Regions from separate parts of the Anaerobacillus sp. ABA4_114 genome, predicted to be linked through region 2. Evidence: riboswitches for the same ligand, from Rfam matches in the RefSeq annotation. Region 2 holds a riboswitch; each other region holds the start of a gene.
What was found. A riboswitch is a leader RNA that binds a small molecule or an ion and turns the genes downstream of it on or off. The one in region 2 is predicted to bind thiamine pyrophosphate.

Region 1: it holds a riboswitch for thiamine pyrophosphate, as region 2 does, so the genes downstream of both, thiE (thiamine phosphate synthase) here and thiC (phosphomethylpyrimidine synthase) in region 2, are expected to answer to the same signal.
Region 3: it holds a riboswitch for thiamine pyrophosphate, as region 2 does, so the genes downstream of both, tenA (thiaminase II) here and thiC (phosphomethylpyrimidine synthase) in region 2, are expected to answer to the same signal.

Annotation. Positions count from the first base shown of each region.
Region 1 covers NZ_JBSWUM010000001.1:1,518,329-1,528,759, reverse strand. Annotated here, with positions in the region: gene thiO (glycine oxidase ThiO) at 1-232, opposite strand, end outside; gene ACXAEY_RS07600 (thiazole synthase) at 248-1,027, opposite strand; gene thiS (sulfur carrier protein ThiS) at 1,024-1,221, opposite strand; gene thiE (thiamine phosphate synthase) at 1,205-1,855, opposite strand; TPP riboswitch at 1,929-2,045, opposite strand; gene ACXAEY_RS07585 (M14 family metallopeptidase) at 2,096-3,283, opposite strand; gene ACXAEY_RS07580 (LTA synthase family protein) at 3,395-5,278, opposite strand; partial or broken gene ACXAEY_RS07575 (ROK family glucokinase) at 5,567-6,533, opposite strand; gene nfsA (oxygen-insensitive NADPH nitroreductase) at 6,562-7,311, opposite strand; gene ACXAEY_RS07565 (YqgQ family protein) at 7,295-7,510, opposite strand; gene ACXAEY_RS07560 (spore germination protein) at 7,605-9,068, opposite strand; gene ACXAEY_RS07555 (M42 family metallopeptidase) at 9,175-10,227, opposite strand; gene ACXAEY_RS07550 (hypothetical protein) at 10,336-10,431, shown strand, end outside.
Region 2 covers NZ_JBSWUM010000001.1:3,252,310-3,262,740, reverse strand. Annotated here, with positions in the region: gene ACXAEY_RS16850 (dicarboxylate/amino acid:cation symporter) at 1-786, shown strand, start outside; gene ACXAEY_RS16845 (HIT family protein) at 949-1,344, shown strand; gene ACXAEY_RS16840 (alpha/beta hydrolase-fold protein) at 1,395-2,498, shown strand; gene ACXAEY_RS16835 (DUF2975 domain-containing protein) at 2,673-3,143, shown strand; gene ACXAEY_RS16830 (helix-turn-helix domain-containing protein) at 3,145-3,369, shown strand; gene ACXAEY_RS16825 (DUF817 domain-containing protein) at 3,369-4,190, shown strand; gene ACXAEY_RS16820 (GyrI-like domain-containing protein) at 4,160-4,633, opposite strand; TPP riboswitch at 4,801-4,915, shown strand; partial or broken gene thiC (phosphomethylpyrimidine synthase) at 5,051-6,537, shown strand; gene ACXAEY_RS16810 (serine protease) at 6,555-6,722, shown strand; gene ACXAEY_RS16805 (hypothetical protein) at 6,780-6,953, shown strand; gene ACXAEY_RS16800 (ABC transporter ATP-binding protein) at 7,065-8,801, shown strand; gene ACXAEY_RS16795 (PadR family transcriptional regulator) at 8,927-9,253, shown strand; gene ACXAEY_RS16790 (DUF1129 family protein) at 9,253-10,008, shown strand; gene ACXAEY_RS16785 (Bax inhibitor-1/YccA family protein) at 10,040-10,431, opposite strand, start outside.
Region 3 covers NZ_JBSWUM010000001.1:2,552,696-2,563,126, reverse strand. Annotated here, with positions in the region: gene ACXAEY_RS13070 (sugar ABC transporter permease) at 1-170, shown strand, start outside; gene ACXAEY_RS13065 (LacI family DNA-binding transcriptional regulator) at 339-1,358, shown strand; gene ligD (DNA ligase D) at 1,396-2,619, opposite strand; gene ACXAEY_RS13055 (ATP-dependent DNA ligase) at 2,631-3,560, opposite strand; gene ku (non-homologous end joining protein Ku) at 3,596-4,438, opposite strand; gene ACXAEY_RS13045 (SDR family oxidoreductase) at 4,696-5,565, opposite strand; gene ACXAEY_RS13040 (histidine kinase N-terminal domain-containing protein) at 5,708-6,835, shown strand; TPP riboswitch at 6,884-6,986, shown strand; gene tenA (thiaminase II) at 7,103-7,795, shown strand; gene ACXAEY_RS13030 (ECF transporter S component) at 7,792-8,370, shown strand; gene ACXAEY_RS13025 (ABC transporter ATP-binding protein) at 8,382-9,809, shown strand; gene ACXAEY_RS13020 (energy-coupling factor transporter transmembrane component T family protein) at 9,793-10,431, shown strand, end outside.

The DNA.
Region 1 (10,431 bases), 1.7 Mb from region 2:
TATGCTCGACCCAATCAGGGTATAGATTAAGGCTTCTTTGGCATAATTTAAAAAAATCATCAGGGTCTTCAGTTATCTCGGAATAAGGAGCAAGCATCCCAGCAGCAGCACCAGATGCTTGTCCACCACATACTCCCGATTCAATTACGGTAACTTCAAATCCTCGTTTCCTGCACTCATAAGCGATCGACAGGCCGATGACACCTCCACCAACTATTGAAACGCTAGCCATGCTTACAACACCCTTCTACTTCGAAATATAGTCGACCGTACTACTCGCAGTGGCATACTTTTTCTTAGGTATTCGACCTGATAAATAAGAAAGTCTTCCTGCCTTAATCGCGTGTTTTACTGCTTCAGCCATCTTGACCGGATTTCTTGCTTTTGCTATTGCCGTGTTTAACAGCACACCGTCGGCACCAAGCTCCATCGCCTTTGTTACATCTGCTGCGCTACCTAGTCCCGCATCAACGATGACAGGAACCGTCAACTCCTCTGTAATGAGTTCGATATTATATGGATTCAATATTCCTAGCCCAGTTCCGATGGGAGACCCGCCGGGCATGACTGCAGCTGCTCCAGCTTCCTGTAACCTGTAGCACAATGCTGGGTCATCCGATGTATATGGTAAGACTACAAATCCATCGTTCGCTAAGATCTCTGTCGCTTTTACTGTTTCGATTGGATCTGGCAATAGCGTCTTATCATTTCTGCTCACTTCAATCTTTATCCAGTTGCTCAACCCTGAAGATCTAGCTAATTTAGCAATTCTTACCGCTTCCTCAGCAGATGTAGCACCAGATGTATTGGGCAAGTATTGAAACGTTTTGTCACCCAAGTGCTGAAGAATCGCGTCCTCGTCAGGAGAGTTCAAATTGACTCTCCTGATTGCAAAGGTTAATACTTCAGCCTCTGAAGCTTCTATTGCCTGATTTTGTACAAAGGGATTTGGATACCTCCCTGTTCCTAGGAACAATCTAGAGTCGAATTGTTTTCCACCGATTGTTAGTACATCGTTCATATTCATCCACCTCCCACAAATTGAACAAGTTCAATTTTCATGCCATCTCTTAGCTCCGTATCGTCCCAACGGTCACGGTCTATAATCGTTCCATCTAATTCAGTCGCTACCAAACCTTTTTGTAACTGGAAGTGATGAACCACATCCGCCATAGTCGCTACTTCAAGGTCATACGTTTCGCCATTAATATGCAGTCTCATGATTAACCTCCTTTGAACGAATAATCTTATCAATGAATGCTTCACTAGTACCTTGAACGTTAGAGCTACCTACAACCTCACTAATTACACATATTCGGGACGCACCAGCACTCAAAACTTCCTCCACGTTATGGAGCTTGATTCCACCTATTGCAACAAACGGTATGGTAATTTCTGATGCAACGGCTTTAATGTAAGCTGTAGTCACTGGATCGACCACATCGCTTTTACTATTCGTTTTATAAACAGGTCCAGCTCCTATATAATCCGCACCCTCTTTTTCTGCAAGGCGCGCTTCCTCTATCTTGTGGGTAGAGATTCCTATGATTTTATCCGTACCTATAATTTGTCTCGCTACGCTTATCGGTAGATCATCCTGTCCTAGATGAACACCATCTGCATCTACAGCCAGTGCAACATCAATATGATCATTAACGATAAACGTTACATTGTGCTTACTTGTCAATTCACGGAGTATCCTGGCTTTTTCCAAAATCACCTTCTTGCTACTGTGCTTATCACGAAGTTGGATAATCTCAGCTCCGCCTAACATTGCCTCCTCCATCACATCATATAAACTTCTATCAGGATGAAATTCTTCACCGGTGATAACATATAGGTTAAAATCTTTCATTTTTATCCTTCCTTTCTCAGAAAAATATAAAAAGCCCTCATTCCGCGTATGGAATGAGGGCAGTTATCATATTAAATACCTCTACCGACTTCCCTACGCTGGTATAAACCAGATCAGGTTCAAGGGTATAGAAAGTATTGGTTTCCTATTCTCAGCCTACCCGAATACGTAGGCACCCCTAGTCAACAACTATTCAGTTCTCTTTCATTATGGCAAACAATCATAATGATGACAAGTAAATTACATATAGAGAGAGGATAGAAATATCCCTATCGTATCGTTATAAATCTTACCAAATTGACTTATAGGAAGCGGGTTTTCTCCCTTTCCTATCTCTACTGTAAAGCCTGGTCTTCTAAAATCTTGAATAAACCAATCTTTATAGCCTGCAAAACTATCAACATAGCGAATCGGGCGATAGCCACTCAACCTTGAATATTCAGTTACTAAAACTTCAGATTCAGGCGGCTCAAGACCTTCATATCCCCAAAAGATGACCTCTCCTTGAGAATGGAATGCAAGTGCTCGGTCAAAATTCCTACGTTGTGAGAGTTCTGCAATTGCAATTGCTTCAGGCTCACTTAAAGGTTCATAACCAGGAAAATTTCTCGGTGATGGTTTCTTCGGCTTCCGTTCTGCCTCTATTTCCCATTTAGCAGGATACTGATTATTTAAATCTACACCTCGTATGTTCGCTTTCCAGCGATTAAAGTCTCCACTCCCATTATTTAGATCGTTCGCTAACGTGCGATATGGCTCTTCTTCTGGCAAGCCATCAATGACCAAGTTTACTCCATCAGGGTTTACCATCGGAACAATTGAAAGGGACGTAGAATCGTAAAGAGGTGGCAAGTAAACACCACTTAGCACCTGAGTGTTCGTAAGTGCCATTAAGTAATCGTTTAATAACTTCATCAATAGGGCTGTTGTCAGCCATTCATTTGCATGAAAGGCCCCATTCATATGGACTTTCTTGGAACCCACGCCTACTCGTAATTCCGGAATAGGCTTCCCCATAACAGACTCACCGATAACAGACCGTTTTATAAACGGATAAACAGCTAACAGCTTTTGTATATCTTTTACCATCGTTTCATAAGTATAATTTTGCTCTGGATTCACAAGAGGCCAAATCATTCGAATGGGGACGTTTACTTTCTCTCCAACTTGTAACGCGAAAGGATTGGCATCATTAATGAGTAAGATTCCATCCAGAGGCGCGTCATACCACAAAGCTATACTCCAGAGCGTATCTCCCTTTCGTATCGTATAGCTTTTCGTTACGTAGCCAGGTATATTGATCATATCTCCTATGACTAGCCGATTTGGATCAACGCTTTCATTGCTATCGATGATAAGCTGCATTGGTATTTGAAATACTCTGCTATACTTCCACATTGTATCTCCACTCTTCACTCTTACTCTCATATCCAATCCCTCCACCCTAGAAGCCTTCATACTATGCTATGTAGAGAGCTCATCGTAGTATGCTAATAAACCAAAACAAAAGAACCATGCCCTGTGGGCATGGTTCTTTACTTACTGTTCTGTTTTTTCGCTTTCATCAGCGGGTTGTTCGTTGTTTTCACCAAAGAAACGAAGCAGATCGCCGTAGACGATTTTATCGGAATAGGCAAGATCCGTTTTAGCTTTCTCCATGTATGGTTCACAGGCAGCTTTATCCGTTTCCTCTCCAGTTTCTTTGTCATAACAAACGTTATTGGTATAAAGGTGGTCTTCGGTGATAAAGCTTCCGTCACGAAGAATTGTAAAGTTATCTTGCTTTTCTGCGAATAAATCGTTACCGAACTTAATCATATCTTTGGTTTCGATTCCGAGAAGGTGCATAATTGTTGGTTTCAGGTCAATTTGACCGCTTACCTGTTCCATCACTTCCCCTTCTTGACCAGGAATATGAACGACTAATGGTACTCGTTGTAATTGAGTGGTCTCAAATGGCGTGATTTCTTTACCAAGGAATTCTCCCATTGCCTTGTTGTGGTTCTGAGAAATTCCATAGTGGTCTCCATACAATACGAAGATTGAGTCTTCATATAGCCCTTCTTCTTTCATGCGTTCGAAAAACTTCTTAAGTGCTTCATCCTGATATCTTACAGTCGTGAAGAAACGATTCACTGTTCCATCATCAGAAGTCCACTCTGGAATGTACTCATCTTCTTTTTCAAGTGTAAAAGGAAAATGGTTTGTGAGCGTGATGTACTTTGCATAGTAAGGTTCAGGCATTGTCTTCAAATATTTAATCGACTGATCAAAGAAGTACTCATCTTTCAGTCCCCACCCGATCGAGTTTTCAGGAGTTACAGAAAAATCATTGATGTCATAGAACTTGTCATATTTAAGAGCATCATACATAACATCACGGTTCCAGAAACTCTTGTTGTTTGCGTGGAACACTGAACTGTAGTAACCTTCTTCACTTAAAACCTCAGGGCTAGCATTGTATTCATTTCCAGAATGTGTAAAGAAAACCGCTCCACTTGGAAGTCCGTACAAGGAGTTTTCAACAATAAATTCTGAATCAGATGTTTTCCCCTGTGCTGTTTGGTGATAAAAGTTAGGGAAATAATAGCTATCTTCAATTAGATCATTAAGGAAAGGTGTGATTTCCTTACCATCTACTTCTTCGTTAACAACGAAGGTTTGTGTAGATTCGAGTGAAACGAGGATAACGTTTTTACCTTCTGCTTTTCCAAACATTTCTGGGTTTGGTTCGACGTGATTGGCTTTGACATAGTTTTCAATATCCACAATCTCACTGCCATCTGCAAAAGCACGCTGCGCTTTTGCTTTAGACTGGAGAACAGCATCGTAAACATGGTAGTTAAATGTTCCGATATATTTAATAAGCATTTCACGGTCAAATGTACGTGTTAACAGTTGTGGACGTTCTGTCTCTGCAAGACCTACGTTGACTGCGAAAAGCGCAATTGCACTTGCGAAAACAATAGCGATTTCTTTCTTCTTCACTTCAAATGTTTTTGTCTTACGTACCATGAGGTAAACAGCTAACACAATGATATCAAGGAAGAGGAAGAAGTCATATCCACTTACGAGCTCCGTAATACTGTTTCCAAGTTCACCCATGTTATTTGTTTGGAATAACAATGGGATCGTGATGAAGTCTGTAAACTCACGATAATAAACGACGTTAGCGAATAATATGAAAGAACCAATGAAATCGATTATTAGTAGAACTCTGTTTCTATACTTAGGAGATGCGAATAAAGCAAAACCTAGGAACAATAGAATAGAGCTTAATGGATTCAGAAAGAGGATAATCCCTTCCATTTTATTCTCTGTTTCAATGTTAAAAGCAAATTCATATACAAAATACGTTTTAATCCAAAGCATAATTGCTACAATAAAGAAAAATGAATATTTGTTTTGTAGCTTTTTCATCATTTACTTAGTACCTCCTTAGTTGGCTATAAGGAAAGAGCTACCATCTGTTTCGTTATCAACCATACATAAACGATATGATAGTACGTTTTTGGAAATAATTCAACTACCTTTTCTCCTTATTTTCCTCCAAAATCTGCGTTTTCATTTAAAAACTTGTCTTTTCCCTACTAATAATAACGATTCATCCGAATAAAAAGTTTCAATTTGGGTTATTTTACATAAAAAAAAGAGGTCTTATTGTTCAGACCTCATTAATTCCCGGTAATGTTAAGGATTAAACATGTTTTATCAGGACTTTTGCATAAGCTTCGTCTTGACTAACCAAGCGCCACCAATGACGCCAGCATCATTTCCTAACGTTGCAATTGCAAAATCAGCACCTTCTTTTACACGTGGAAGTGCAAATTTATCGAATTCTTCTTTTAATGGTAAAAGCAATGTATCTCCAGCTTTAGACACGCCTCCGCCTATCACGATCTTCGACGGATTTAAAGCATTCGCAAGGTTAGCGATCGCCAAGTCCTAGATGAGATGTAGTGAAGGTTACGACTTCTGTTGCATGAGCATCACCTGCTCGATACGCGTCAAAAACGTCACGTGCCGTAATTTCTCCGCTTATTTTATGTAAGGATCCTTCTGGATGTTCATCCATCGTTTCGAGCGCTGTTCTGACAACACCGGTAGCAGATGCAATCGTTTCTAGACACCCTTTCTTTCCACAGTTACACTGAACGCCACCATCAACGATCGATGTAATATGACCAATCTCTCCAGCCATACCATTCGTTCCATGAATAATTTCTCCACCAGAGATAATTCCTCCACCTACCCCAGTCCCAAGGGTTACACATAAGAGATCTCTTGCTCCATCTCCTGCTCCTCGCCACATTTCACCAAGAGCAGCTATGTTGGCATCATTATCAATGATTACTGGTAGCCCCGTTTCCATCTCAAGCTTGTCTTTCAAAGGAAAATCTCTCCAGCCGATGTTCACCGCATGATAAATAAATCCAGTTTCCATTTCAATAAAGCCAGGGGCTCCCATACCGATTCCGATAAAATGACTATTCGGTAAGCCCAATTCTTCCATCTTATCATCCAAAGCTCTAGCGATATGTGTCGTTATATGACGCCCTTCTTCACTTTTATCAGTAGGAATCTCCCATTTATGCTGTATTTCCCCATAATAATTAATAAATGCTAATTTTATTGTTGTGCCTCCAAGGTCCACTCCGATAAACCATTTCTTTTCCACCATCATCATCCACCTTTTTCTCTCTGTCTTATTTTAACGGAAAACCTTTTTTCTGTAGAAACTCTTTCATATAAGTTCGAACGGGATTTGCTAACTTATTTGCCATGAGAGAAGTCCACCCAGCCTTACGCTGCCCCTGTGTTCTCTCTTCATAATAAGAAGAAATTGTTTCATCATATTCCTTCAATCCATTTATGAACGCTTGTTTGTTAGGTTCGTATTCGTCAACGTGATAAACATTTCGCATGGGCAATCGCGGCTTTTTATCTGGTGTTTGTTCTGGATAACCTACGCAAAGACCAAATAAAGGAATCACTTTGGAAGGAAGGTTTAGAAGCTCACTTACTTCACTTAGTGAATTTCGAAGTCCGCCGATATAGCATATGCCTAGACCCATAGATTCAGCAGCGATCGTGGCATTTTGAGCAGCCAATGACGCATCGATCAAGCCAACCATAAATTTCTCGGTTGATTCAGTTGTTTCTGTTACATCTATGTTATGAAGATTCGCTGCTTCATGGTGGCGATTGTAGTCAGCACAGAAGACAAAGAAATGACCATTCTTTTCAACATAACTCTGATTACCCGCTAATTCTGCTAGCTTTTTCTTCTTCATCTCATCTTTGACCCCAATGATTGAATACGCTTGAATATAGCTAGAAGTCGAGGCAGCTTGAGCCGATCGTACAATGGTGTAGATCTGTTCTTCTGTTAAAGGTTTGTTTTCAAATGCTCTGATAGAACGGTGTTCTAGTAGTGTTTCAATTGTTTGATTCATATTTGTCCCTCTCTTTAGTCATTTCAGCTTTAAGTATCATTCTTGCTTCGAGATACAAATCTTGATCAATCATTTTCATGTCATATAACTCGTGTAATTCTTCCTCCATCAGTTCAAGATCTCCTAGTCTGTTCCCAGTATAGACGAACATTCCGAACCTTTTTAGGAGCTGTTGTACTTCAAAGACTGTTTTTTTCATTTTACTCACCAGTTTTATTATAGCAATCCACACCCTCAAGTAAAATGATTCCGCACAAATAAAAGGCATTCTCTCTTAAGAGAATGCCTAATTATCACCGATCTGGGTCTTTCGGATGCAGTACGGTTGGTCTTCTGTTCTTAATCGGCATTGGAGAACGTAGGATAACATCTCGAAATGCACGGTAAGAAAACGGAATGAACGGCCATAGATAGGGAATATGGAATGATTTTGTACGGATGAGCAGCAGAATCCATAGCGTGATTCCAATCGAAAATCCAACTACTCCAAAAGCGGCAGTCAAAATCAACAGTCCAATTCGGACGATACGGTTCGCAAGACTCAATTCATAAGAAGGTGTAGCGAATGTACCCATCGCAGCTAATGCTAAGTATAGAATGACTTCATTGATAAATAAACCAACTTCAACCGCAACCTGTCCGATAAGGATGGCAGCTACAAGACCAAGGGCTGTAGCAAGTGAAGAAGGGGTGTGTATCGTAGCCATCCTTAAAATATCGAGTCCGATCTCAATCATTAAGAATTGTAGGAAGATCGGTATGGTTCCTGTATCTTCAGTTCCAATAAACTGCAAGTTTTCACCGAGTAATTCAGGGTTCGATGCAAACAAATACCATAACGGCAAGATAAAAATACCTAGCCAAACAGCAAAAAAGCGAATCAGTCTTAGGTATGCACCCACTAACGGCTTTTGTCTGTATTCCTCCGAGTGTTGAAGGTGATGCCAAAACGTAGTTGGTGTGATCAATACACTAGGAGAACCATCTACGAAGATCAAAACATGTCCTTCATAAAGATGTACAGCTGCAGTGTCTGGGCGTTCTGTATACCTTACGAGAGGGTACGGATTCAAAGGACGACCACAGATAAACTCCTCAATGGTCTTCTCAGCCATCGGAATGCCATCTGTATCAATTTTTTCTAAAGAATCTTTAATTCGTTTCACAATTGAAGGATCCGCGATATCTTCTATATAACTGATACAGACATCCGTTTTAGAACGCCTTCCAACCTGCATATACTCCATCCTGAGCGTTTTGTCTCTCACTCTTCTTCTTGTTAGCGAAGTATTGAATACGATTGTTTCGACAAACCCATCTCTTGCGCCTCTTGTTACTCTTTCTAAGTCTGGTTCCTGAGGACCCCTTATTGGGTAAGTTCTAGCATCGATCATAATGATTTCATCAATCCCATCTACTACTAGAGCAGTAGGGCCTGATAACACCTGATCGATTACCGCATCAAGATCATTCTGTTTATCAATTTCTACGTAGGGTAAGTGAACCTGCATCAACTTTTCTAGTGGATCTGGCTCAAGCTGATCTGGATCTAACTGCGAAAGTAATTTCATCAAGTAATGTAGAATATCATCCTTCACAAAGCCATCTATTAAAAACATCGCCATGCTTCTACCTGCGTATTGTAAGTCAAGCTGAATAACATCAAAGCTTTTTCCGACACCGAGCTCTTTATGTAAATAGTTCACGTTATCTGCAAATGACTTCGTTACTGGGTTTTTAATTTTATCCTCAGACATACGTCCCCCTCCTCATATCCATATATCCATCATTAACCAATACCATATTGTGCATACATGAAGAATAATTGGGCACAAAAAAAATCAGCCGAAAGGGCTGATTTTCTTAATCGATCATCGAAGACTGGATGTATCGATATATTAATTCTGCTGTGTGAAGCATGGATGATTTGTGGGTGCGCTCATATGCGTGGGACGCATCGATTCCTGGACCGATAAGAGCATGTCGAATATCTGCTCCTGCACGTATAGCCGCGGATGCGTCTGACCCGTAATATGGATAGATATCTACTTTATAGTCAATATCGAAAGACTCTGCTAAATTCACTAATTGATTTCTAAGGCGATAATGATAGGGACCGCTTGAATCTTTTGCGCAAATGGAAACCGTATATTCATCTGACGATTGTCCATCACCCAAAGCCCCCATATCCACTGCTATGTATTCAATCGTCTCATGAGGAATGTTTGAGTTTCCACCGTAGCCTATTTCTTCATTGTTAGAGATAAGAAAATGTGTCGTATAAGGTAGGGTTATCTCTTCTTCTTTAACCTTCTTAATCGTTGCTAGAAGCAAAGCAACGCTCGCTTTGTCATCTAGGTGCCTTGACTTAATGAATCCACTTTCTGTTATTTGAACGCGAGGGTCAAACGATGTGAAGTCTCCTACGCTGATTCCGAGATTCAATACATCCTCTTTAGAGTGTACTTGCTCATCCAATCTAACTTCCATGTTTTTCTCGTCTCTTTTAATTTCACCGTTATTTTTATACACATGGACAGATGTTTGATGAAGTAAGATCGTTCCAGTATACCTCTTACCAGAGGACGTAATGATTTCACAATATTCCCCTTCGATGGCATTCCAACGAAAACCTCCGATTAATGATAATTGGAGTCGACCATCGCTCTTAATATCTTTTACCATCGCCCCTAAAGTATCAACATGAGCAGTTAGCATCCGATGTTTCGTCGTGTCTTTTCCTTCAATCGTTGTGAGAAGGCCACCTTTATTATTTCTCCTGCATGACATCCCTAATTCTTGCAGTCTTCCTTCAACCCAGCTGATGACTTCATCTGTATATCCTGATGGACTAGGGATACTGACTAGTTCCTCTGTCGTTTTCAATAATTCATCTGCATTAAATTGATTACCCATTTCGAATACTCCCTTTCCTATCCCAATAATCGTCATGCTTTTTACTCTACTAAAAATCAACATTCCATCATAGTATGATGACAAGCTTATTAATTTTGGAGGTTCAGGATGATTAAGAAAATACATTATATCATCATGCTTAGTATGATAGGTTTTTTTGCACTCATCCTCGTAAACACAAACAGTAATCCGGTGAGGGAAACA
Region 2 (10,431 bases):
ATCTTTACAGCGCTCGTTTTCGGAATCGCGATTTCTGCTCTTAGAAGTTCAATTGAAACAGCTGAGCTTGGAGAGCATCTTTATAAAGTTGTTAACGGACTGAACGAAGCCACGTTCAAGATCATGAACGTCGTGCTACAATACGTTCCGATCGGAATCTTTGCGATCATCGCGAAGACGATTGGTAACCAGGGGATCGACACCATTCTTTCACTAGGAAACATGATCGTGGTGTTATATATTGCACTCGCTGTACAAATCGGAATCTATGTGATTGCGATGCTGTTCTTCAAAGTGAAACCCGGTGAGTTTTTCAAAAATGCACGTACGCCGATGATCACGGCTTTTGTTACGCAGAGTAGTTCAGGCACGCTACCGGTGACGTTAAATGCGGCAAGAGGACTTGGCCTTTCAAAGAGCTTATATAGTTTTAGTTTACCGTTAGGTGCTACGATCAATATGGATGGAGCTGCGATACGAATTGCGGTATCCGCTGTTTTCGCCGCTAACGTTGTCGGCACACCGCTAAGCTTCCCGGATATGCTTGCGATCGTGCTCGTAGGAACGCTCGCATCGATCGGTACTGCAGGTGTTCCTGGTGCAGGAATCATCATGATCGCTACAGTGTTTTCTCAGGTAGGCTTACCGATGGAAACAGTAGCATTGCTAACTGCTGTTGATGCGCTTGTTGGTATGGGTGCAACAGCACTCAACGTTACTGGAGACCTTGTCGGTTCTTCAGTGATCGACCGTACCGAAAAGAAAAATGAGTTAAAAAGTGCTTGACCTGAAAGACCAGGGAAATCTTATGATGACCCTGGTCTTTTTTTTTATGATTGCAGACATTGGAGCGGGATGGTATACGATACCTATAAGAGGGCTATCCCGGTATTTTTAGAGGACTTTTATCATGTCCTATCGAATTTTTAGAAGTGGAGGGGGATGCTGATGTACAAAAAAGATTGTCCATTTTGCAATCCATACAGCGATGTAAACCAAACGATCGTGTTTGAAAGTGAAACATGTTATTTTCTTCAGCATGACAATGAACAACGAGTGTTGAAGGGTTCTGGCGTGATCGTTCCAAAAAAGCATAGGAGCGACCCTTTTGATTTAACTGAAGAGGAATGGCTCGATACATATACGCTCTTAAATCGAGCGAAAGCCTACCTCGACGAACGGTTTTCACCTGATGGCTATACAGTCGGCTGGAATGTTGGTGAAGTGTCAGGTCAATTCATTCCACATAGTCACCTTCACGTGATTCCGAGGCATATGGATGAGCCGCTTGCTGGGAAAGGCGTTCGCTATTGGTTGAAGCAAGATGAAAATAAACGAAGATAAAAGGAACCGCACTCGAATCGAGTGCGGTTATTGAGCGTGGGAGGAAAGGTATGAATATACAAGAAATACGAAGCCCTTTTAGTTATAACGAGATTTCTATCATGAAACAACTCGAGACACCGATTGTGAAACACGTAGATGATGGGATCGAAATTCACTTTATCTACTTTGGAAATGAAGACACTTCGAGCGTTCACGTTTTAGGTAGTTTTCCAGGGTGGGAGTTACAAGGAGGAGACATGACGAGGCTTGAAGAAAGCGACATCTGGGTAAAATCCTTTCTTATAGATCGTGCATTCGCAAGCACGTACTATTTCTCAATCAATGATGACTATGGTGATGATTGGGGTGGAAGGTTCAAGCACATGATCTTAGACCCATTAAACCCAAACACAATGGAATTTTCTGAAGTACCCGGTGACCCTCATACGGCAATCTCATACGTTGAAGTTGATGAGGAGCTAGCCGCTATGAATGTGACGCAGAAGGGGACCGTCTACAAGGAAGTGTTCAATAGCAGCGTCTTACATAATGAACGAAATCTCTGGATCTATGATCCTATTGAAGTTGACACGCCTAAGAACGTGTTGATTCTATTCGATGGTTTCCAGTATACAGATGCCATCCCGGCACCTGCTATGATCGATCATTTATATGATGATGGAAAAATTCCTGCAACGGTTATGATCGGGGTGGATAGCCCAGACCGCTTTACGGAGTTTGTTGGAAACGATGTGTTCACTCAATTTTTAACAGATGAACTTTTACCGTGGATTCACAATACGTTCAGAGTGAATCAAAACAAAATCGTTTTAGGAGGAGCTAGCTTAGGAGGATTAGCCGCATTTTATAGTGCAATTTCACGTCCTGACCTATTCCGTGGGGTTCTATCACAATCGGGTTCATTCAATCATAAGAAGTGGGTGGATTGGCCTGTTCATCACATGGGAAATGAGTCGAAGCAACATCCTGTACGGATCTACATGAATGCAGGCAAGTTGGAAGTGCCAGCGTTACAAGAAGCCAATAACCAAACGTATTCAGCGCTCAAACGAAATGGCTATGATGTAAAGTATGATGTGTTTAACGGTGGACATGACGTACTATGGTGGCGTGAAACGTTTCCTAGAGGGCTAGAATATGTCTTTAAGTGAGGAATGAAAAACTTATCCCAATGGGGGTAAGTTTTTTTTGTGTGAATTCCTCTGAAAATCTAGTATCAAGAGAATACATTAACAATAAAAACATATCTATATTTAATAATTATTTATTGAAAAACAATAAATTATGAGTTATATTCAACATATCAAGCAAGCGAGGTGTTTACATTGAAACTAGGTTCAACGAATTTTTTAAGAATCGTTGTAGTCGTCATTGGGGTTGCGGTACTTGCGCTGTGTATCTTTGCGTTACCAGCGATTGCGTCTGAAGCAGCTGAGGGTCAAACATTTCTTTATCCTATTTTAATTGGAATGTATGCTGCTGCCATTCCGTTCTATGTTGCGTTGTATCAAGCTCTAAAACTGTTAAGCTTCATCGATAAAGAAGAAGCGTTTTCTGATTCCTCTGTGAAGTCGCTACGAACGATCAAGTTTTCTGCAGCAACCATCAGTGTGTTGTATATGCTCGTTATGCCGTTCTTTTATATAGTTGGAGAGAGGGATGATGCTCCAGGCGTGATTGCGATCGGATTAGTCATCATCTTTGCTTCTCTTGTGATCGCAGTATTTGCGGCTGTTCTTCAGAAGTTATTGAAGAGTGCGATCGAAATCAAATCTGAAAATGATCTAACGGTTTGAGGTGAAGAACATGGCGATTATTATTAATATCGACGTGATGTTAGCAAAAAGAAAAATGAGTGTGACGGAACTTTCGGAAAGGGTGGGCATCACGATGGCGAACCTTTCGATCTTGAAGAATGGAAAAGCGAAGGCTGTTCGATTTTCAACGTTGGAAGCGATATGTGAGGCATTGGAATGCCAGCCTGGCGATATTTTGGAATATAAAAACGAGAGCGGTAAGTGATGGGGCCACTTAAGCAGCTCGTCAGGTTCGGGTGGGAGCAAGCGCTATCCTGCTTGTTTCCGGTCGTTATCTTTGCTTCCTTAGCTCTTACGAAATTCGTTCCGCTCCCCCTATTGCCGAGATATGACTGGCTACTCTTAATCTGTTTAGTAATGCAGTGGTGGATGATTCGTTCTGGTCTTGAGACGCGGGATGAATTGAAGGTGATCACGATGTTTCACCTCATCGGTCTCGCCCTAGAGCTCTTTAAAGTGCACATGGGCTCATGGTCATATCCGGCAGAGGGTTACTCAAAGGTTTTTGGGGTACCGTTGTACAGCGGATTTATGTATGCGAGCGTTGCGAGCTACCTTTGTCAGGCATGGAGAAGGTTAAACGTAAAGCTCGTCAATTGGCCATCTTTGTGGCTCGTCGTTCCACTTGCGGCTGCAATCTACCTAAACTTCTTCACTCATCATTATTGGATTGATGTTCGCTGGTGGTTATCAGCGCTCGTCATCATCGTCTTCTTTCAATCATGGGTCACGTATGAGGTTGGAGGAAAGCTATACCGTATGCCGATCGCGCTTTCATTTGTGCTTATCGGATTTTTCATATGGATCGCAGAGAACATCGCGACTTTCTTCAGCGCCTGGGAATACCCGAACCAGAGAGATGCCTGGAGTCTTGTTCACCTTGGAAAAGTAAGCTCGTGGCTTCTCTTAGTGATCGTCAGCTTTCTGATCGTAGCGACGTTAAAGCAGGTGAAAGGGAAAAGTTCTAGTTTGCCACGTACATCTTCTAGCTCTAGCTACTTCTCACTACGAGGAACGATGAAATAAAGCGATGTTTCTTCATCTTCATGGTTAAAGGATTCTGGATAATATTCGAAGCAATAAGAAAGGTCGATTTCCGACGGTCTTTCTTTTTGTATGAAATCATAGACTGATTTAATGTCACGGTCTTTATTACGAAAGCTGATTTCAAAGGATAAATACGTTCCTTTTGGAATGATGATTCTCTCAAAATCACTCGTTTCACCGAATGCTGTGACTTCACAAGCTGCTGTGTATGCATAACTTCCGTGCTCGATTTCTTTCATATAGCCGATCGCTTCTTCCTTTTCGACAAGGTGACTCACGTGACGGTTCATGAATTGCTCCGAGAACGTTGTCCAGAAAGACGGTAGATCCACTTCTTCTAAGGAGTTAAGGGAAAGGGAACCTGGATAGCTTAGGCCAACATAATAACGATCTTCGTTCCAGTGTAGTTTTTCGTAATTCATTGTTGTCGCCTCCATTTTTATAAACGTATCGTCCTCTCAATCATAGCATGAACATCGTAGGAAATTTGATAGAAGAGGTAATCGTTAGGCATAGGTAAATAGAATCGTTCTATAACGGTAGCTATTGTATTTTTAGAAGACTCCTATATACTAGAAGCAAATACAATAGAGTTAACTAGGGGAGCCCAATGAGCTGGGCTGAGAAGGAAACGCTTTAAAGTTTCTTGACTCTTTGGACCTGATCTGGATCATACCAGCGTAGGGAAGTTAGAACGATCATCACTGTAACGCAACGTCTGTTTACATATGAGCCGGGTCCGATGAAGTACAATGGACCCGGCTTTTTTATGTTTTGATAGGCTTCTGCACATGGTTGATTCATCTCGTCCTTTATTTCAAAAAAAGGGAGAGTTTATGATGTCAACATCTACACCAAGCAATGAGAGCATTTCCATTATGTCTAGTTTTTCAGGTAGTCGAAAAGTGTATATCTCAGGTTCGAGAGAGGATATCAAGGTGCCGATGCGTGAAATCGCTTTGAGTCCAACTTCTGGAACATTCGGGGATGAGGAGAACCCTCCGGTCCGTGTGTACGACCCAAGCGGTCCATATACAGATCAACATTATTCTGTAGATCTAGAAAAAGGGCTTCCAGCACTTCGTGAAACCTGGATTTCTGAACGTGGAGACGTAGAAGAGTATGAAAGGCGTAAAATGAAGCCTGAAGATAATGGATACAAAGATGAAAATGATTCCCGTATGAAACATTTCCCTCGGTTAAATCGAAAACCACTCAGAGCTAAGAAGGGAAGGAACGTTTCGCAGCTGCATTATGCAAGAAAAGGAGTCATCACTCCTGAAATGGAATTCATCGCACTTAGAGAAAAGATGGATCCAGAATTTGTTCGAGATGAAGTGGCAAAAGGTCGTGCGATCATTGGGAGGTTTACAAAGATACATTGATCGAGCAAGCAGAGCAGGGTGTCGATTACTTCACGATTCATGCCGGTGTTCGATTACGATATGTGCCGCTTACGGCTAAGCGGTTAACGGGTATCGTATCTAGGGGCGGCTCAATCATGGCACAGTGGTGCTTGTATCACCATCAAGAAAGCTTTTTATATACGCATTTTGAAGAAATATGTGAGATTTTAAACACCTATGACATTTCCTTATCACTCGGAGATGGCTTACGTCCTGGGTCCATTGCTGACGCCAATGATGACGCACAGTTTGCTGAATTAGAAACCCTTGGGGAACTAACGAAATTGGCGTGGAAATATGATGTTCAAGTCATGGTGGAAGGGCCTGGACATGTGCCTATGCATCTGATTAAAGAAAACATGGACAAACAAATTGAGCTATGTGATGAAGCGCCATTTTATACATTAGGACCGCTTACAACAGATATCGCTCCTGGGTATGATCACATTACGTCTGCAATTGGTGCAGCCATGATCGGTTGGTACGGTACGGCGATGCTTTGTTATGTTACGCCAAAAGAACATCTAGGATTGCCAAACAAGGAAGATGTGCGAGAAGGGGTAATCACGTATAAGATTGCGGCACATGCAGCTGATTTAGCGAAAGGACATCCAGGAGCTCAACTACGAGATGATGCCCTTTCGAAAGCCCGGTTTGAATTCAGGTGGAGAGATCAATTCAACTTGTCGTTAGATCCAGAACGTGCAGTAGAGTATCATGATGAAACCTTACCTGCTGAGGGAGCAAAAACAGCACACTTTTGTTCGATGTGTGGACCTAAATTCTGCAGTATGAGAATTTCTCAAGATATCCGTGATTTGGCGAAAGAAAATGACCATTTTACGAAAGAGGATATTGAAAAAGGGATGAAGGAGAAAGCGACAGAGTTTAAAGAATCAGGATCGTCAATTTACCGATAACGTTAGGGGGCGGCATTGTGAACGTTCATCAACTAGAAGAGGAAATGAAAGTTACGAAACAACACCTTGCATTACTGGAGAACCAATTAAAGGCGTTTCAAGAAAAGTGTGATCATCACTTTGAAGGAGATCAATACTTCGAAAAATGCTCGAAGTGTCATAAGGTAGAAGTTTTATATTATTAACGTGGCTCACCCAACAAGTGGAGCTCGTTTAGCGCTCCACTTGTTGCAATGTGACAAATGAAGAGACATGGTGCTAATTTAGAGTTGCAACCACCGTTATTTTATAACTGGGTTGGGTTTGAATTAAGATTGCGACAGATTCTAGAGAATGAAGCCAATCCTTATATGCAAGGAGTTTACCAAAGGGCCATCACATTATTTGAATTTTTCATAACTAGCTTATCGTCATAGAATAAAAGATTGACTACTACGTCTAAATCGATTAGCATAGTTAGTTGATAATGGTTTTCAATTAAACCACTTACATAGTATTCGAAAATTTGATAACAAAGGGATGGTTTCATGCTCAAACGTTTCTTTTCTTATTACCGTCCATACAAGTGGCTGTTTATCTTAGATTTCTCTTGTGCCGTGTTTGTCGGTATATTGGAGCTGGCCTTCCCACTCGCAGTCAATCAGGTAATCGATCGGTTGCTGCCTGAACAAAATTGGTCGCTCATCATGTTCGCTTGTCTAGGATTGCTTCTCGTGTACCTGTTGAATACAGGACTGCACTATGTCGTGACGTACTGGGGGCACATGCTTGGAATCAACATCGAAACAGATATGAGACAGAAGTTATTTACGCACATGCAGAAGCTATCTTTCTCTTATTATGATGGGAATAAAACAGGGCATAGTATTTCACGTCTGACGAAAGACTTAGAGGAAATTGGAGAAGTTGCCCACCATGGACCAGAGGATGTTTTTGTTGCCTTGATGACGCTAGTCGGTTCGTTCGTTCTTATGCTCACGATCAATTGGCAGCTTGCCGTCATCTCTTTCATCGTAATTCCGTTCCTCATCATTCTTGCTGTTTACTTTAATAAAAAGATGACGAGAACGTTTCGTAAAATGTTCCATCGCGTCGCAGAAATCAATACTAGAGTCGAAGATAGCATCGGTGGCATTCGTGTTGTGCAGGCGTTCGCCAATGAAAAGCATGAACAAGAAAAATTTCTAGAAGAAAACAATCGCTATAAAGGAACGAAACTGCAATCATACAAGATCATGGCACAAAACGTGACGGCAAACTACATGACGATGCGCCTCGTGACGTTAACGACACTACTGTTCGGCACGTATTTTGTTATTCAAAATCAGTTAACATACGGTGAGTTTGTGGCCTTTATCCTTCTTGCAAATATTCTCATTGGCCCAATTCAGAAGATCAATGCGGTTATTGAAAGCTATCCGAAGGGGATCGCAGGATTTAAGCGATATACAGAAATTATGGATACTGCTCCGGATATTGAAGATACACCGCAAGCTGTTCATAAAGAACTACAAGGTGACATTGAGTATCACGATGTGAGGTTTGGCTATGAATCGTGGAATCCGATTCTTAAAGGCGTGAGTTTACACATCTCTCCTGGGGAGACGGTGGCGTTCGTTGGTCCTTCAGGTGCCGGGAAGACAACGCTTTGCAGTCTTCTGCCTCGTTTTTACGAAGTTCATAGCGGAGACATCACAATCGATGGCACGAATATTCGTGATCTGAAACTCGAATCACTGCGCAGTCAAATCGGTATTGTTCAGCAGGACGTCTTTTTATTTTCAGGAACGATTCGTGAAAATATTGAATACGGAAAGCTTGGCGCATCGGATGAAGAAATTCTAGAAGCAGCGAAACGAGCGAGGCTTGAGGAGTTCATCGCTGATCAACCAGAGGGACTCGATACGGTTATTGGAGAGCGTGGTGTGAAGCTGTCTGGAGGACAAAAACAGCGGCTTGCGATCGCGAGAATCTTCCTGAAGAACCCTCCTATTCTTATTTTGGATGAAGCGACTTCCGCATTGGATACGGAAACAGAAGAAGCGATTCAAAAGTCGCTGGATGAATTGACGGTTGGCAGGACGACACTCGTCATCGCACACCGCTTAGCGACGATCAAGAATGCGGACCGGATTATGGTCGTTACGAAAGACGGCATTTCTGAAGAAGGTTCTCATGACGAACTTCTTCGTCAAGGTGGCCTCTATAAAAAGCTTCACCAAGCTCAGTTCGGTCGTCCTGAACTCTTAAAGGAAATTTATTGAAAAAGGTCTTTGATTTACTGGAAATGTTAGGTATACTGTAACTACATTGCAATGCAATGTAGTTATTTTTTATTTAACTATCTTGTAATACAACATAGTTGAAACAGGAAACGGAGAGATGGAAGATGTCTTCGAGTCAGATTTTAAAAGGGATACTAGAAGGCTGCTTGTTATCCATTATCGGAAAAGGCGAAACGTACGGGTATGAGATGATCGAAAAACTGAATGAGTATGGGTTCAACATGGTAAGAGAAGGAAGTATTTATCCTCTGTTGCTACGCATGAAAAAAGAAGGGCTCGTCGTAACGTCACAAAAGCAGTTACCCTCTGGTGGGCCGAAGCGAAAGTATTATTCGCTAACTCGTAAAGGGGAAGAAGAATTAGCGGCATTTAAGGAGAAGTGGGAGTCACTATCAAAAAGCGTTGATCGCTTGTTAGAGGAGGAAGGATAATGGGATTATCTGTTCAAAGTCAAGAGTTCCTAGCGAATCTACGACTCTATTTGATCTCGAGTGGAAAGAACGAAGACGAAATCGAAAGTATCATTAGTGAACTCAACGATCATTTGCTTCAAGCAGAAAAAGCAGGAAAAGATGTAAGTGACATCATAGGAAAATCGCCAAAGGATTATATGAAACAATTATCGAAAGAAATGCCGATCGATCGTAAGGATGTGTTGAAGTATAGTTTGATGGTCATGATTGGAGCCATTGCATTCATTGTGTTAGGAAACGTTGTTCGCGGCGGAATCGAAGCGTCTGTCCTCGAGCTCATCAGTTATCCACTCATCATTCTCTTTTATATTGGATTGATTTCAGTCACGTTCCGCCGTATTGCTACTAGTGGAAATAAGATGCTGGTGTGGACGCTTCTAGGCATCGTAGGAGTGGTTCCAACCGTTCTCATACTAGCTTTACTTTTCTTAAATGTTGCCGTTGAGACACCTACAGTCACATTTCATTCAACTTGGAACATCATTGCCGCAACTGTCGCCGTTCTCCTTATCATCGGCTTATCACTTTGGACGAGAACCTGGGTCATGATCATCATTGCTGCGATCGTATTTGTTCCTGACTTGATCATGAACGTTACCGAGCTCGAGGAAAGTACAAAAATCATTACATCCAGCATGCTGATCATGCTCGGGATGGCGATCTACCTATTCTTCATGTGGAAAAAAGACAAAAAGCAAAATGTTATAGGATAGAAGAAACGCCCTGCATTCCGCAGGGCGTTCGTTATCTTCGTATTTTTTGTAGAAGTCTTAGAATCTCGATATATAACCATACTAGTGTGACCATGAGTCCAAACGCGCCGTACCATTCGAGGTATTTAGGTGCGCGAGCGTCGACACCTCTTTCGATGAAGTCAAAGTCTAACACGAGGTTAAGCGCGGCGATGGCGACGATGAAAACGGAGATGCCGATGCCGATCACGCCGTTTGAATGCAAGTATGGCACGGTCATCGTTGTAAACATGTTCAGTACAAAATCGAGTAGATAGACGACAAAAATAGCGAGCGTCGCAGAGACGACCATCAGGCGAATGTTCTTCGTTACTTTTATAATTCTTGCCGCATAAAGGAACAACAGGACGCCCATAACTGAAAACGTTAGTGCTGCTGCTTGAA
Region 3 (10,431 bases), 700 kb from region 2:
AATTTACACTAGCAGTGGGATTATATCGAATGATTTCTGATCAGTTCGGAAATGAGTTTACAACCTTCGCAGCGGGCTCTGTTCTCATTGCAATCCCGATCTCCATTCTATTCCTATCGCTACAGCGTTACTTTATCTCCGGTCTAACAGCAGGAGGAACAAAAGGGTAAGTCATAAAGGGGGAAGAGGAATTAGGTGAATGCCATCTTCTTTCTCCTTTCTTAATTCATTTTGTACTTTAAAAGTGGAATCGTTTACAATAAGAAAGTAACAAACAACGGAAGAAGCTTGACCGGTGTGACTGGCAGCGACTTGCCTGTTGTTCAGGAGGGAAACCAGTGGCAGTAACGATTAAAGATGTAGCAAAGTTAGCAAATGTCGCCCCATCCACTGTTTCTCGTGTCATTGCAAATAATCCGAGAATCAGTGAAAAAACAAAGCGCCGCGTTCGTGAAGCGATGGAAGAACTCGGTTATCACCCGAACTATAACGCTCGTAGCTTAGCGAACAGAAGCACACAAACGCTAGGTGTCGTCATGCCTAGTTCAGCAGATAAAGTGTTTCAAAACCCTTTCTTTCCAGAAGTCTTAAGGGGAATCAGCACAAAAGCACATGAAAATGAATTTACGCTTTACATGTCGACCGGTTCCAAGGAAGAAGAGATTCTGGATGCTGTGAAAGGGATGGTTCATGGAAGAAGAGTAGATGGAATCGTCTTACTTTATTCTAGAATCGATGACTCGATCATGAAGTTTTTAAAAGAGGAACAGTTTCCGTTTACAGTGATTGGAAAGCCGTTCAAGTATCCTGACGAAGTAACACATGTGGATAACGACAACTTCAGGGCCGCAAAAGACGTGACGGAACATCTGATCGAAAGAGGGCATGAACGAGTAGCGTTCGTAGGTGGCCAGCTCGACTTAGTTGTGACGGTAGATCGGTTGAGTGGCTATGAAAAAGCATTGCGTGAGGCAAATTTAACGTACCGCGATGAGTATATCGTGCATGTGGAGTTTCTGAAGGAAGGCGGACATGAAGCCGTGATGGAACTGTGCTCACTTGAAGAGCCTCCAACGGCACTAGTCGTAGCGGATGATTTAATGGCGCTTGGAATCATGAGCAAGTTAGATGAGATCGGACTATCGGTCCCAGATGATATTTCCATCATCAGCTTTAATAATGTGATGCTTGCAGAATATGCAAGTCCGCCACTAACGTCAGTTGATATTAATATTTTTCAACTAGGCTATCAGGCTGTTACTTGTTTACTTGAAAAGATTGAAGATGCAGAGTCGAGCAACAAGCGTGTTTGTGTCCCGCATAAGCTCGTTGAACGATGGTCTGTAAAAACGCTTTAGGTTACGAAGCCTGCTGAGAATTTCTCAGCAGGTTTTTTTATCGTTCACGGAGTTTATCGATGATCACGTTAAGTGGTTCGTTCTTTTCACCATAGTACTTATCAAATGGACAAGGCTTCTCCTGTATTCGTTCAAGGACAGTCTCGATAGTAAACGAAGTAGGAGATAAAGAATCAGTAACCTCCTCCCAAAAAAGAGGTGCTGCGACGGTTGGGTTTTGTTTTCCTCTTGTTGAATAAGGACAGATCATCGTTTTACCTTCCGCATGCTGAAGGAAGTCTACGTACAGTCTTCCATGACGGTTTCGTTTCAACCGTTCCACAGTAAATGAGGAAGGGTGCTCTTCGACAAGGTAATCTGCGACAAACGAAGTGAACACCCTTGTTTCCTCATAGGTTAACCCTTTTATCGGAATGTGGATCTGTATGCCTTTGCTTCCTGTGAGCTTAGGAAAACTCACGATTTTTAAAGAGGAGAGGATAGCATGGATCTCCTTCGCAGCTAAAATGACGAGATGAAAGGATTCTTCGTCAGGTGGATCTAAATCAAACACAATTTCAACGGGCTTCGATGACCTGCGTGTGTGGAAGGGGATATGAAACTCAATGGTCCCCTGATTTCCTAGCCAAACTAACGTTGATAAATCATTGCACACAATGTAGTCGATGTCATCATGTCTACTTGTTTGAATAAAGTCGGGAGCATAGTCAGGACAGTTCTTTTGATAGAACGACTCTCCATCCACACCGTCAGGGTAACGGATAACAGTCAATTGCTTCTCTTTCAGCATCGGTAGTAGAAAAGGGGAGACATGCATTAGATAAGAAATATAATCACTCTTCGTTACATGAGACCAGTATTGTTTCGAAGGGTGTGTGATGGAAACGTCTTCTCTATGAGGCAAGTTGTCTAGGATCAGTTTCTCGATCGTACACGTTTGATAATCAGTGTCGAGTGTAAAAGAAAGAAATGAAGTATCGGTGAGTTCGCCATTTTTCATACCCTTGAAAGAAAGTTCAACGCATATTCCAGGAGCTACTGAAATGCTTTCTCCATCACGGTGCGATTGGTTTGATTCGATGGTCTTAAGCAAGCTCTCAAACTCTTGTTTCGTAAGACCTTGCGAAAAAAATCCGATGAATGTAACCACATCATCTTTCATAATCGATGCGATAAATTCCGCGCGTATCTCGTGATACCCAGTAACAATAACGACTCCTCTACCACCATGAGAGAGGGTTTCCTTCAATACCTGTTCCATTAACGCCCCTCCTAAGTTTGTTGAAGCGTACAATCAGTAGGATCACCTTCGACAATTGTTTGAACGACAGGTTGACGCAGGCGATGATCACTCGTCCATTCAAGGTAGGTAACTTTTACAATGATCTTAGGAGAAACCCAAGTGACACCTGATTGTTGAGGGCCATCAATAACTTGTGGCGTCGCTTCTTGTAGTGATTCGATTGTTGAAGAAAAGTCTGCGATCTCATCGCTCTTCAGCTTCCCCGTCCCAGCACTTCCGATATAGCGTAATTTCTTATCAGAGTCGTACAAACACAACAACAACGTATTGACTGATTTCCCTCGAAACGTGACACCGCACACAAGAGCATAAATGTCTTTGTAATTCTTGATCTTCATCCAATTTGCACTTTTTCCATTGATTACATAAGGGCTGTTAACATCTTTACATACGATGCCTTCCATTCCTTTTTCTTTGATCACCTCGTAGAGCTTGTTACCATCCTCGTGATTTTGAACGATTCTTATCGAATTGTTTTCTTCGAGACCATTCTTTAAAAGAGCGAGCCGTTCAAACAATGGACGTTCGTTAACCCATTCACCATCCCAATAGACAACATCAAAAATCATATAGAAGATCGGGTTCGATACAACACCTCTTGCGATTTGGTGGTCTTTTTTTAGTCGGTCTCTGCGCATGACATCATGAAAAGAAGGTTCACCTTTTTCGTTTAGAGCTACGATTTCACCATCAAAAATAAATGACTTCGCCTTTACTAAATCCGGCAGATCGTGTAGCTCGGGGTACGTATTAGTACGTTCGTTAAGAGAGCGGTTAAAAAGCGTTAACTCTTGTTCGAAATAGGCTAAAACCCGCACGCCATCCCACTTCACCTGAGCAAGATAAGAAGGTGGAATCGTGGTAGAAGATACTGGTTCAAATGGTTTGATCGGTTTCATTTTAAGTCCTCATTTCACGTGCCTATGCGAGCATGCTAGTTCGCTTCTTTTTCTTTCTTTTTCTTCACAGATACTTTTTTCTTCTTTTGCTCTGACTTTGCCTTTGAGCCAGTATCCGCCGGCTCTAAACTAGCCTGAAGGGCATCCATCAGATCAACAACATTCTTCTTTGGTTTTTCTTTCACGACTTTAATATCATCACCAGATATCTTACTCTGAATCAGAGCCATGATAGCTTCTCGTCGCTCGTCTTTGTATTGAGAAGGATCGAATTCAGTTGTTAGCTGTTCGATTAACTGCTGCGCCATCGTTAATTCTTTCTTACTTAAATCCATTTCTTCTGGTAAATCAGGTACATGATCTAATTCACGCACTTCATCAGGAAAATACATCGTTTCCATCATCAATCCATTTTTGTATACACGAACGGCAGCGAGGTGTTCCTTTGAACGTATCGTAATTTTTGCAATACCGATTCTTCCCGACGCTTCCATTGCTTTTTTCAGTAGAGTATAGGGCTTGCTGCCATTTTCGTTCGGTCCTATAAAATAGGAGCGGTTGAAATACACAGGGTCGATGTCATCTAGTTCAACAAAGTCCACAATTTCGACAGACTTGTTTTTTTCTTGAGCGAGCGCTTCGATCTCGTCTCTTTCGATGATCACGAACTTACCGTCTTCATACTCGTAGCCTCTCACGATTTCATCTGATTCAAGTGCTTCTTCACAGTGAGGACATGTTTTCTCATATTTGATCGGCGTATGACACTTCTCGTGAAGGTAGCGCATTTTGATATCTTTATTTTCTGTAGCGGAATATAGCTTTATCGGAATATTAACCAAACCGAAGCTTATCGAGCCTTTCCACATCGTATGCATGATATTCAATCCTTTCAGCTTCTCTATACTGTTAGAATGTCTCATGAACGATAAAGCATGCAGAGAAAAGGAGGTGATCGGGCATCATTTGGAGAGAAAGAGGAGTGGGATTTGCCCGTAAGAGAGCTTTATTGTCTAAAAGACAAATTTATTAGCCAAAAATCCTTTTTATTGTCCAGAATCTCGTTTTATTGTCCGAATATCCTTTTTATTAGCGAAAGAAAAAACCTCCCAAAAAAGGGAGGATTGGTTTGGAACTATGAAGTCATATACTGTCCGCCGTTAATGTGGATGGTTTGCCCCGTCATATAGGAAGAGTCGTCGGAACCAAGAAGCACATAAGCAGCAGCGAGTTCTTCTGGCTGTCCAGGGCGTCCCATCGGTGTATTCGTTCCAAAGTTCTTCACCTTATCTGCTGAAAAAGTGGATGGAATCAATGGTGTCCAAATTGGCCCGGGAGCAACGCTATTCACACGGATACCTTTTCCTACGAGCGATTTTGCCATGCTCCTTGTAAAGGACGTGATCGCACCTTTCGTACTCGCATAGTCTATCAGCTGTTCGTTTCCTTCGTAAGCTGTTATGGAAGACGTGTTGATGATTGCACTACCCTTTTTCAAATGAGGGAGAGCGGCTTTTGTTAGATGGAACATGGAAAACACGTTCGTTCGGTACGTTTTCTCAAGCTGTTCTGCAGTAATATCCTCTAACCCTTTCTGAGGATGCTGTTCGGCTGCGTTGTTTATCAGGATATCAAGGGTGCCATAAGCTTCGATCACTTGGTTGACCACGCTTTGACAAAATGCTTCATCACCGATATCACCCGAGAGCAGGAGGCATTCAGCGCCATGCTCCTCGATGAGTTTTTTCGTGTTTTGAGCATCTTCTTCTTCATCTAAGTAAACGATTGCGAGTTTAGCTCCTTCTTTCGCATAGGCGAGAGCGGCAGCTTCACCGATCCCACTGTCACCACCCGTAATGAGAGCAACTTTATTCGTAAGCTTGCCAGACCCTTTGTAATCCCAGTTTTCAATCAATGGCTTTGGATTCATTTCTTCTTGTGAGCCTGGTTGATGGTTTTGATGTTGAGCTGGTTGACCATCCGTTTGTTTAAAATCTGGTCGCATAATCAGATCATCTCCTCAAGAATAATTTTACCTATGGTAGTGATTACCATTCCTGTTAGTTTTCAAACATTGCTTCTATCATGTAGGAATCAGTATTTCATGATAAACTAGAACAAGCATAAGTAGTCAGTGAGGGAACGCCATGGAAAATGATAAACAGTTTGAACAACAACTCGCAGGATTTTTAAAAGATAGCCAGCCAAAAATTGTTCAAAAGTGGCTAAACATCGCAAAGCTCTCGAAAGAAGATCCTTACTATGAAGAAATCATAAACAACGGGAAACGAACGGTAGAATTGATTTCTCATTTTATTTTGACAGAAGATGAAAGTTGGATCGTCACGCTAACCAAGAAAATCGCAACGGAGCGTATTCAAGCGAATGTGAATATAGGTGAATTCGTAGCGAATATTAATTCAGGTCGTTCAGTGGTGATTTCTGTATTGAATGAATCGGAATTCAATCGCGATGATCTATCGAGAGCATTAGATAAGGTCAATGATTATTTTAATTCTTACCTTTACCATTCAGTGACCGAATATACGAAGCAAAAAGATAGTATCATTCAAGATAAGAATTTGTTTATTAAAGAGATGCACAGCGATCGACTTACGATTCTTGGACAGTTAGGGGCTAGCTTCGCTCATGAATTTCGTAACCCTCTCACATCGATAAAAGGGTTTCTCAAACTTTTAGAAGGACAGCAGCATGAGACGCTGAGGAACCACTATTTTGAAATTATCAATGAAGAAATGAACAATCTTGAAGAAAAAGTTCGTCAATTTTTATTCCTTTCAAAGATGCGTGGAATTGACGATACGCCGTCGAAGGTGAACATGACTAGTTTGCTCGAGTACTCTGTCGAAGTGTTATACCCGAGGTTCCTTGAATCTAATATTGAAGTGATCACAACGGTTTCTAAAGAATTGTTCGTTTGCGGCGTTGAGGAACAGCTTAAACAAGTTGTTCTAAATATCATGATAAACTCGATAGAAGAATTGAGTGAGAACGATCAAGAGTCACGAAAGATAGTGGTCGAGGGGTTTAAGGAGGGTGAGTGGGTTATCACTCAAATTACGAACAACGGCGAGCCGATCCCTTCTCATCTCGTTGAAAGTATATTTGAGCCTTTTATTAGTACGAAGGAGCTCGGAACAGGCCTTGGGCTCTCGGTTTGTAAACAAATTATTGAAAAACACAATGGAACCATCTCTGTACGTTCCAATGAAGATGAAACAACATTCGTAATTAAACTACCAGAAAATTGTTGACAGAGGAAGAAATGAATAGTAGCTTTAAGATTATAATATGAAATGCTTATAGTCCACTAGGGGAGTCATTCACATGACTGAGACAGGAATACCTGGACCCTTTGAACCTGATCTGGTTAGCGCCAGCGGAGGAAAGTGGAGACGGATGCATAACGCAACCGCTCCATTTTTGGAGCGGTTTTTGTTTTGCTTCAAAAATGTTGATGTTCGTGCATGTGAGCTCCTTTCCTCTTCATCAGGCGGATGATAAGCGGAAAGGAGTTTTTTATGTTGTTTACTGATCAAATTAGAAGAGAAGCAGAACCAATTTTTGAGGCCATTTACCAACATCCGTTCGTGAGAGGCATCGCTGAAGGCAAGTTGGGAAAAGAGCAGCTTATTCATTATGTGAAGCAGGATTTCGAGTACTTGAATACGTTTGCTCGTATTTATGGGATTGCACTATCGAAATGTGAAAAGAGAGAGGAGATGGAATTCTTCAATGAACAAATCTCATTTGTCTTAAACAGTGAAGTCCACCCTCATACGAACTTCTGTAACGTGGCAGGCGTGACGTACGATGAATTGCAAGGATTTCCGCTCGCCCCAACTGCCCATCATTATACGAGACACATGCTCGATGCAGCTCATTCTGGATCATTAGGTGATATTGCTGCTGCTCTACTTCCTTGTCCATGGACGTATCAAGAGATTGGACAGCGACTGATTGAAGACCTTTCTCCAAGGAAAGATCATCCATTTTACGATTGGATCACATTTTACGGTGAAAAAGAGATGGTGTCCGTAACAGATCAGCTGAGGGAAATTGTGGACGAAAGAGCTAAATCAGCTACGGAGGCTGAGCTTAAGAGGATGAGAGACCTTTATATTCAAAGCTGTCAACTTGAGTATGGTTTTTGGGAGATGGCATATACGATTGAACAGTGGCCTGTTCCAATCCTGGAGGAGGAGCGGATATGAAAAGGTTGAAACTTTCAGATATTCTGATCACCATCGTCATCGCACTTGTTTTTGGTATCATTTATAAACTCTGGGGCCCCGTTTATAACCTTGTGAAACCATTTGGCCTTCATGTTGGGGACATTGTATATGGCATGTGGTTTATAGCAGGAACAGTCGCAATGTTGATCTTACGAAAGCCAGGTGTAGCACTGCTTGCCGAAACAGCAGCGGCTTCAGGTGAATTTCTAGTCGGCTCAGAGTATGGTCTCTCTGTTCTTCTATATGGAATCGTTCAAGGTCTTGGAACTGAACTTGTCTTTGCGCTGTTTAGATATAAGCGCTACACGGCATTTGTAGCTGCTCTTAGTGGAATTGCAGCAGCTGCAGGTTCCTTGATCATGGATGTAGCTTACGGTTACATTTTAGATCTCGCACTGTGGAACTTGCTATTATTGATCTCAGCTCGAGTTCTTGGTGGTATACTGATCGCCGGAATCTTTGCTTACTTCCTTGTGGAAGCTCTTGAAAAAACAGGGGTGACAAGCCTTGTAAGACCTGCTAGTCATGAGGACTTCAAAGCATTGGATAAGTAAGGAGGCAGCTTATGAGAGTAGGAGTGACGAATCTTAGAGTGAAATATGCAGGAGCATCTGAGCTCCTTTTTAATGACCTTACACTTCATATCGAAAAAGGGGAAAAGGTGCTTTTACTAGGTCCTAGTGGCTGTGGAAAATCAACGTTGCTTCAAGTATTATCGGGACTCATCCCAGCGGCAGTACCAGTCCCAATGAAAGTGGAGGAGAAGATGATTCCTGAATCGACAGGGTATGTGTTTCAAGATCCTGACGCACAATTTTGTATGCCTTACGTTGATGAGGAAATGGCTTTTGTTTTAGAGAACCGTGCTATCCCTAGAAGCGAGATGAAGGGATTGATCAATACGTACCTCGATAAGGTTGGGTTACATTTTGATGATCCTCATGTTGAAATCGCTACGCTCTCTCAAGGAATGAAGCAAAGGCTTGCTATTGCATCCGTTTTATCTTTAGAACCAGATGTCCTTTATTTGGATGAGCCTACCGCTCTTCTAGATCCTGAAGGGACGAAGGACGTATGGGAGACGATAAAAAAGATCGAACAGCATCAAACGATGGTAATCGTAGAACATAAGGTTGATCATGTCATCGATTTTGTAGATCGCGTTGTTCTTTTCGACGATAGCGGAACGATACTTGCAGATAGTGACCCTGAAACGATTCTTTCTTTTTATAAACATAAGATGAAGGAATTCGGAATTTGGTACCCTGGTATTTGGAAAGAACACGAGCATGGCTTGAAAAGGGAGACGAAAAACGCCCTCTCTGTTATGACCATTAAGGATTTAAAAGGCTTCAAAGGGAAGAAGTGTCTTGTTGAACTTCCTGAAGCCGTGATCCATGAAGGTGAGTGGATCGTCGTCACTGGCGAGAATGGAGCCGGGAAAAGTTCCCTTCTCCTAAGTATCATGCAAGTGTTGAAAACAACAGGAGATGTACATGTTGACGGTAAAGCGTTGCAATCTATAAAAGAAGCTAGAGAAAAACTAGCGTTTGTATTTCAAAATCCAGAATTTCAATTTGTTACGAATTCGGTATACGATGAGTTAGCATACTCGATGTCTGAGGACGTACAGAATCGAGTCACGACCTGGCTTCAGAACTATGAGTTGTTAAACCATCAACATCAGCATCCTTATCAGCTCTCGACGGGACAAAAGCGCAAGCTGAGTGTTGGAACGGCATTGTTTGGAAATCAACGGGTCCTATTGTTAGACGAGCCAACCTTTGGACAGGATGCAAAGAATACCTTCAAACTACTGGAGTATTTCGAGGATTTACGGTCAAAAGGGATCACCATCATGATGGTTACTCATGACCAAAACATCGTAGAAACGTACGCGACGAGAGAGTGGATCATCTCGAAAGGGAGAAGGGTATCTGATCGTAACGTGAATCGAGGAGAGGAGGCTGTCGTTCATGCAGTTGACTCTTGATTACAATGAAACGTGGTTACATCGCATGAATCCTGCGTTTAAGCTCGTCTTTTTCCTTTTCTTGTTTTTAGGGCTGTTGTTTATTCATAATCCGAACATCATCACGTATGTAACGCTGCTCCCGCTCATTCTTGTGGCGTTCTTTACAGGACATAAAAGAAAGCTATTGTTGATTTTGATGATTCCGTTTCTTCTTTTGTTTGTATCTAGCTCATCAAGCATGATCTTTTTTGGACAGGGTACGACGACGTGGTGGAAGTGGGGACTCATTCATATTACGGAAGAGAGCTTTTACAGAGGTCTTCATATTGGATTCCGAGCACTTAACTTTGCATTGCTCGGTTTGATCTTTGCTCTTACGACAAGACCTGTCCTGCTATTTTACTCATTGACTCAGCAGCTGAAAGTCCCGCCTCGGTTTGCATATAGCTTTATGGCGGCAGTTCGAATCCTACCGATGATGGTGGAAGAGTTTCAACAGCTTAAGAATGCGCTGTTAGTTCGTGGAGTAAAGAAAGAGAAAGGGTGGAAAAGGATTACGCAATCCATCACGTTGTATGCTGTACCGCTTTTATCCCAAAGTATTCGGAGAGCACATCGAATAGCAGTGGCGATGGAATCG